Regions from separate parts of the Glycomyces sp. NPDC021274 genome, predicted to be linked through region 2. Evidence: riboswitches for the same ligand, from Rfam matches in the RefSeq annotation. Region 2 holds a riboswitch; the other holds the start of a gene.
The links. A riboswitch is a leader RNA that binds a small molecule or an ion and turns the genes downstream of it on or off. The one in region 2 is predicted to bind cyclic di-AMP.
Positions count from the first base shown of each region.

Region 1: it holds a riboswitch for cyclic di-AMP, as region 2 does, so the genes downstream of both, AB0I03_RS08715 (NlpC/P60 family protein) here and AB0I03_RS11955 (C40 family peptidase) in region 2, are expected to answer to the same signal.

Region 1 covers NZ_JBFADC010000003.1:238,753-242,152, reverse strand. Annotated here, with positions in the region: gene AB0I03_RS08720 (beta-N-acetylhexosaminidase) at 1-755, shown strand, start outside; gene AB0I03_RS08715 (NlpC/P60 family protein) at 1,001-1,945, opposite strand; cyclic di-AMP (ydaO/yuaA leader) riboswitch at 1,954-2,117, opposite strand; gene AB0I03_RS08710 (metal-sensitive transcriptional regulator) at 2,360-2,719, shown strand; gene AB0I03_RS08705 (cation transporter) at 2,769-2,981, shown strand; gene AB0I03_RS08700 (hypothetical protein) at 3,105-3,284, shown strand; gene AB0I03_RS08695 (hypothetical protein) at 3,297-3,400, shown strand, end outside.
Region 2 covers NZ_JBFADC010000004.1:227,139-230,538, reverse strand. Annotated here, with positions in the region: gene AB0I03_RS11960 (sigma-70 family RNA polymerase sigma factor) at 36-986, shown strand; gene AB0I03_RS11955 (C40 family peptidase) at 1,219-2,109, opposite strand; cyclic di-AMP (ydaO/yuaA leader) riboswitch at 2,219-2,378, opposite strand; gene AB0I03_RS11950 (fused MFS/spermidine synthase) at 2,732-3,400, opposite strand, start outside.

The DNA of each region.
Region 1 (3,400 bases), on a different contig from region 2:
CCGCGCTCGACTTCGCGCTCGAGGCGTACACGGCGATCGCCGAGGTCTTCGACGGCCCGTTCATCCACATCGGCGGCGACGAGGTCCCGATGACCCAGTGGGAGTCGTCCCCTGTCGCCCGCGAGCTCATGGAGCGCGAGGGCATGGAGGACGTGCGCGGCGTCCAGGCCTGGTTCACCCGCGCCTTCTGCGACCACCTCGCCAAGATGGGCAAGCGGGTCATCGGCTGGGACGAGATCCTCGACGGCGGCGCGCCCGCCGAGGCCGCGGTCCAGGTGTGGCGCACCGAGGCCTATGTCGAGAAGGCCCTGGAGGCCGGGCACGAGGTGCTGGTCAGCCCGCAGACGCACGTCTACTTCGACCACTACGAGAGCGACGACCCGAGTGAACCGCTGCGCATCCACGGCCTGACCCCGATCGAGAAGGTCGCGGCGTGGGACCCGGCCCCCGCGGGGATCGACGAGGCCCGCATCCTCGGCGTGCAGTGCCAGCTGTGGTCGGAGTACCTGCCGAACCCGCGCGACGTCGAGTACGCCGCGTTCCCGCGCCTGGCCGTCTTCGCCGAGGTCGCTTGGACCAATCCCGATGTGCGCGAAGCGGACCCGGTCCTCGACCGGCTCTCGGTGCACCTGGAACGCCTGCACGCCATGGGCATCGGCTACCGCCCGCTCGAAGGCCCGAAGCCCTGGCAGCAGGGCGGCACCGGCCGCTACCGCCGCTTCGACTGGGACTTCACCGAGCCCGAGGTCGAGTAGCGGCCTTATCTCGCGGCCCTAACGCGCGGCGAGGCCCGTGCGGCCCGGAATCGTAGATCCTATTTCCTATAGGATCCCGATCCCAGGCCGCACGGGCCTCGTCTGCCATCGACTCGGTCCCCGGCGGCGGCGCCGGCGCATTGCCGGGTCAGCAGCAGGTCAGCAATCAAAAACTCGCCTGCGCCCCCGCCGGGGAGTCTGCGGCCCGGGCCCCACCAGGCCCGGGCGGCACTCACGTCACTCGGTCAGGGACGGCCGTAGCCGTCGATGCCCATGATGTCGATGTCCGCGATCTTCACCACGGTGGTCGAGTTCGGGGCGTGGATGATCTGCCCGTCGCCGATGTAGATCGCGACGTGGCTCAGCCCGTTGTAGAAGACCAGGTCGCCTTCCTGCAGCTCGTCGCGGGAGATCCGCGCCGTCTCGTTCCACTGCATCTCGGTGTTGTGCGAGAGCGAGGTGCCCACCGAACCCCACGCGCCCTGCGTCAGACCCGAGCAGTCCCACTCGTCGGGGCCGTCGGCGCCGTACACGTACTGGTCGCCGAGCTGGTCGTACGCGAACTGCACGACCCCGGACGAACCGGAGTAGTCGCCCCAGTCCCGCGACTCCTCGGGGTTCTCCTCGGCGTACTGGTCGTCGTACTCCTCTTCGAGGGCCTCGATCTCGTCCTCGATCGCCTTCTGCTGGTCCTCGATCTCGCCGAGGATCTCGTCGGCGCTGGCCTTGAGCGTCTCGAGTTCCGTCTTGCGGGTCTCGAGCTCCTGGACCTGGGCCAGGTTCTCCTGGAGCGCCGCGTTCTCTGCGTCCGTGAGGCTCTCGAGGTACATGAGGCGGTCGGCGAAGTCGCCGGGGTCGCCGCCGAGCACGGAGTTGACCATTGCGAAGTCGCCGCCGGCGTAGGCCGAGGCGGCGTAGTCGGCCAGGGCCTCGCTCGCCTCGGCGGTGGCGAGCTCCAGCGCGGGCAGCTGCGCTTCGATGTCCTCGATGAGCGCGTTGGCGTCCTCGAGTTCCTCGCGCTTGGCGTTGTAGTCCTCGATGACCTTCTCGAGCTCGTTGTGCCGCTCGTCGATCTCCGCCTGGATCTCCTCGCTCGACTGCGCGTTCGCCGAAGACGACGTGAACAGCGCGGCGGTCAGCGGGAGCAGGGCTGCGGCAGCTAGGGCGGCAGTGATTCGCCGGGTACGCACCAGGGAGGCGCTCCTTCCTTTGGCCGCCTACCGGGTTAGCTGTCGGGTTCGGGCGGAAGGAAGGGTCGCCCTACGCGCCGTGGACGCGATTCACCCCGTCGGCTCTGCGTGGAACGCCGACTGCTGGTTCCCCGGTTCAGCGAACAGCACCGATTGATGGCTCGCAAGCTTCGCCAAAACTGGGCTTCGCCGACTCGGCGGTGCCGCGCGGCGGGTGCGGGGTGCCCCCGAGTTTCCGACGCGACGGGTTCACGTTAGAGGCCGTTGTGGCCCTTGACAAGGGCGGGGGGAGAATTTTTCACACAATGGCACGGAATACTACGGGCCGCTCCACCAGGCTAACGAGCAGTTGCCGAGATACCCCTGAGGGGTATACACTGGCGGCCGGAGGACCGAGCACACGAAAGGTGTGACATGAGCGAGCAGACCGACCGCACTGGAGTCGCCGGCGACACGCCCCCGGCACCGGAAGCGCACGGCCACGACGGACACTACTGGTACCACGGGGACAAGGCCGCGCTCACCCGCCGCCTCAAGCGCATCGAGGGGCAGGTCCGCGGCATCCAGCGGATGGTCGAAGCAGACGAGTACTGCATCGACATCCTGACCCAGATCTCGGCGTCCACCAAGGGCCTCCAAGCCGTCGCGCTCAACCTCCTCGAAGGCCACCTGGCCCACTGCGTCGCGGAGGCGCAGACCTCGGGTGACCCGACCGCCGCCCAAGCCAAGGTCAAAGAGGCCTCGGACGCGGTGGCCCGACTGCTCAGAACCTGAACACCCGCCGAGCCGCCACCCGGCTCGCAAGCTCGCTTAAGGAGTAGCCATGGAAACCGTGTACGTCGTCAAAGGCATGACCTGCGGCCACTGCGTCGGCAGCGTCACCCAGGAGCTCTCAGCGCTTCCGGGCGTCGAGGGCGTCGACGTCGTCCTGGAGACCGGCAAGGTCACCGTCAAGAGCGAGACCGCCCTCACCGAGGACGCGGTCCGCGAGGCCGTCGACGAGGCCGGCTACGAACTCGTCGGCGTCGCGGGCTAACGGCTCGCGAGCATCGCCGCGAGTGCCGCACGGTCCAGCGCTATGGCCCTGAACACCCGTTCACCGGGTGTTCAGGGCCTCGTCGTTGCCGCCCGGGCGACCCGCTGCGATAAAGTCGGAGGCATGGCAGTCTCCGACGACGAACGTTCCGTCGAGCTCGACGAGGACTTCTCGGTGCTCCCGGACCAGACCTCCGACGACACCGACCGCGGCTGGGGCGAGGCCCCCGTCCGCCGCCCCCGCAAGTCCGCATACTCGGTCCGCGACCTCGACCTCCTGGCCGAGCGCCCCCCGCACTGGTAGCGAGCGCCCCCCATGACCGACGACCCCCGGGGCGAGGCGTACTCGCCCGGCGAACGCATCATCCTGGCCGCCGAGGCCGTGCTGCTCCGCGCCGAACTCGCCGACCACCGCGACGA
Region 2 (3,400 bases):
GTCGGGGGACGAGGAAGCTGGAGGAGACCTTGAGCGTGGAGCAAACGACAACACCCACCCTCACCACCGAAGAGGTCGCTGAGGAACGAGACCTTGTGGGTGTCTACCTGCATGAGATCTCGAAGACGCCGCTGCTTGACGCCGCCGCCGAGGTCGACTTGGCGAAGGCTGTCGAAGCCGGTCTGTTCGCGAAGCACCTGCTCGGCGAGGGGGAGACCTTCGGCGACGCCACCGAGAAGGACCTGAAGCGCCTGGTCGAGGACGGGGCGAAGGCGAAGGAGCAGTTCATCAAGGCGAACCTGCGGTTGGTCGTCTCGATCGCCCGCCGCTACGTCCGCTCCGGGATGCCGATGCTCGACCTGATCCAGGAGGGCAACACGGGCCTGGTCCGCGCCGTCGAGAAATTCGACTACCAGCGCGGCTTCAAGTTCTCGACCTACGCCACGTGGTGGATCCGTCAGGCCATCAGCCGGGCGATCGCCCAGCAGGAGCGCACCGTGCGCCTGCCGGTGCACCTGGTCGAGGACGTCAACCGGATGCGCAATGTGACCCGCCAGCTCACCCGTGAGCTCGGCGGCGATCCCGAACCCGAGCAGGTGGCCGCCGCACTCGGCGTCACCGTCGAACGGGTCAGGGAGCTCATCCGCTGGAGCCAGGACACCGTCTCGCTGGACACGCCGATCGGCGACGACGGCGACACCAACCTCGGCGACCTGGTCGCCGACTCCGACGAGCCCAGCCCCGAGGACGTCGTCCTCGCCGGCATGGAACGCCAGCGGATCGAGATGATGCTCAATCACCTCGACGAGCGCTCGGCGGGGATCGTCAAGGCCCGCTACGGGCTCGAGGACGGCCGCGAGCACTCGCTCACGGAGGTCGCGCACCGGTTCCACCTGTCGCGCGAGCGCATCCGCCAACTCGAGATCCAGGCGCTGGCCCGTCTCAAGGAACTGGCCAACGACCAGGTCATGGCCGAGGCGGCTTGACTGCGCAAGCGTTAGGGCCGCGTAAGCACTAGAACGAATAGCGGGAGGGCCGGGGCGGGAGCCCCGGCCCTCCCGTCGTATCCGGAGCGTGTCGGCAGCGGGGCGGCGCAGGGCCGCGCTGTATGCGGTCGTGGAGCCGGTCGGCACGCCGAATGAGTCCCGCAGCGCAGGTGAACGCGAGCGTGGCCCGTCCCCACCGGGGACGGGCCACGCTCGTTCATGCGTTCCGGGGTCAGACCCGGCGGTACCCGTCGATGGACATGCCCATGTCGAGGTCCGAGATCTTCACGACGTCGCCCGGCTTGGGCGCGTGGATGACCTCGCCGCCGCCGATGTACATGGCGACGTGGTTCTGGCCGTTGTAGAAGACCAGGTCGCCCGGCTGCAGGTCGTCGCGGTCGATCGCGCTGGTCTCGTCCCACATGGCCCACGTCGAGTGGGTCAGCGAGATGTCCGAGACGCCGTAGGCGCCCGCGATGAGGCCCGAGCAGTCCCAGGTGTCGGGGCCGGCGGCGCCGAACACGTACGACTCGCCGAGCTGGTCCTTCGCGAACTGGACGGCCGCGGTGGCGGCGTCGGCGCTGTAGGACGCAGTCGCGTTCGAATCCGACCCGGAGTCCGAGTCGGCGGTCGCCTCGCTGGACGCGGCGGCCTCGGCTGCAGCGGCGGCTGCCGCTGCGGCTTCGGCGGCCTCGGCTTCGTCGCGGGCCTGCTCGGCCTCGTCGATCTGCTTGTCGAGGGCGGCGATCTCCTGGTGCTCGGCCCTGATGCCGGCGGTGAGCTCCGTGGCGGACTCGGAGGCGTCCTGCGCCTCCTCGTACTTGTCGGACTGCTCCTGCGCGTAGGCCACCAGGGTGGAGACCTTCGCGTCGAGGTCGTCCTCGGCGGATTCGACAGCGGCGGTGACGACGGTGAGCTGCGCGTTGGAGGTGCCGTACTCGGCGGCGGCGGCGTCGATGACGGCCTGGGCCGCGTCGAGCTGGGCCTGGAGGGCCTCGAGGTCGGCGGCGGCGGCGTCGCGCTGGGTCTCGAGATCGGTGAGGTGGTCCTCGATCTCGGCGGCGGACGCGGAGGTGTAGTCGATGTCGGCCGCGTCGGCGTGCGTGCCGGAGAAGGCGGTCACGAGCCCGACGGTGGCGATGGTGACCCCCGTGTAGGCGGCGACGCGGCGAAGGATGGCGCTGGTTCGGGAACGTTGTTCGGTTTCAGAGCAGGCGTGAGCCACAAGGTGGCCTTTCTTCCTCGGCCGCCTACCGGGTTAGCTGTCGGGTTCGGGCAGGGAAGAGCGCCCTACCCGCTGCGGCTGCGCTGCAGCGGGATTCACCCCGTGCGCCATCAACTGGGGGTGTGGCGCGGCTGGGTCCCCGGCCCGCGCATCGGTGTTTCGCCCGGAACCGGGAGGAACGGACGTCATGCGAGCGCGGCTCGGCGGTCCGGACGGGTGGGTCTCTGGGGGAGCCCTGAGGACCCGACCGGAAGGCGCCGACGCTAACGCATGGTGACCCGAGTCGCCAAGTCCTCTGTGAGTCGCTCCACAGTCCAGTAACGGACAGTGAGGACGGGTGGGGAGACAGGGCCACTATCCAGCGGGTTTATTGCCCGAACGGCCGAGGCGGCGATAGTACGGGTGGCGACGGGCGTGGCGGCGGCGCGCAGTAGTGAAGAAACCTCGCGTGCTCAGTCGCCCCCGAGACCATGGTGACCGGTGCGTACGACATCGGTTCGCGATCGGGTTCGCTCGCGGCTCAGAAGCTGCGGAGCGAGCGCGGGGGCGGCGGGGACTGGATCGCGGTCGCGTCAGTGGCCGGGGGAGCGCCGGCGATGTACTCCTTCAGCTCGGTGCCCTCGAGCACCCGGCACGGGAAGGCCGCGCCGGCGCAGCGGCGCCGCAGCGCCGCGATCGGCAGCTCCACGCCGGCCGCCACCGCGACCACGTTCCCGAACCGGCGGCCCCGCAGCACTGCGGGCTCGGCCATGATCGCGACGTGCGGCCACACCGCGTACATCGCCGCGAGCGCCGGCTTGAGGAACTGCATCTGGCCGCCGTCGCACAGGTTCACTGCGTAGTGCCCGCCCGCGCGCAGCACCCGCCGTGCCGCTTGCAGGAACTCGGTGCTCGTGACGTGCGCGGGCACCCGGGCCCCGGCGTACACGTCCGTGACGATGAGCTCGTAGCTCGCGTCGGGCGCGGCCTCGACCGCTTCGCGCGCGTCCGTGTGCCGGATCTTCACCTTCACGCCGCGCGGCAGCGGCGCCTCGGCCCGTACGAGCGCGACCAGCTCCTCGTTCGTCTCGACCGCCTGCTGGTACGACCCGGGCCGGGTGGCGGCCACGTACCGCGCCATCGCGAGCCCGCCCGCACCCAGGTGCAGGACCCGCAGCGGCTGCTTCGGCTCGGCCATCGCGTCGACGAG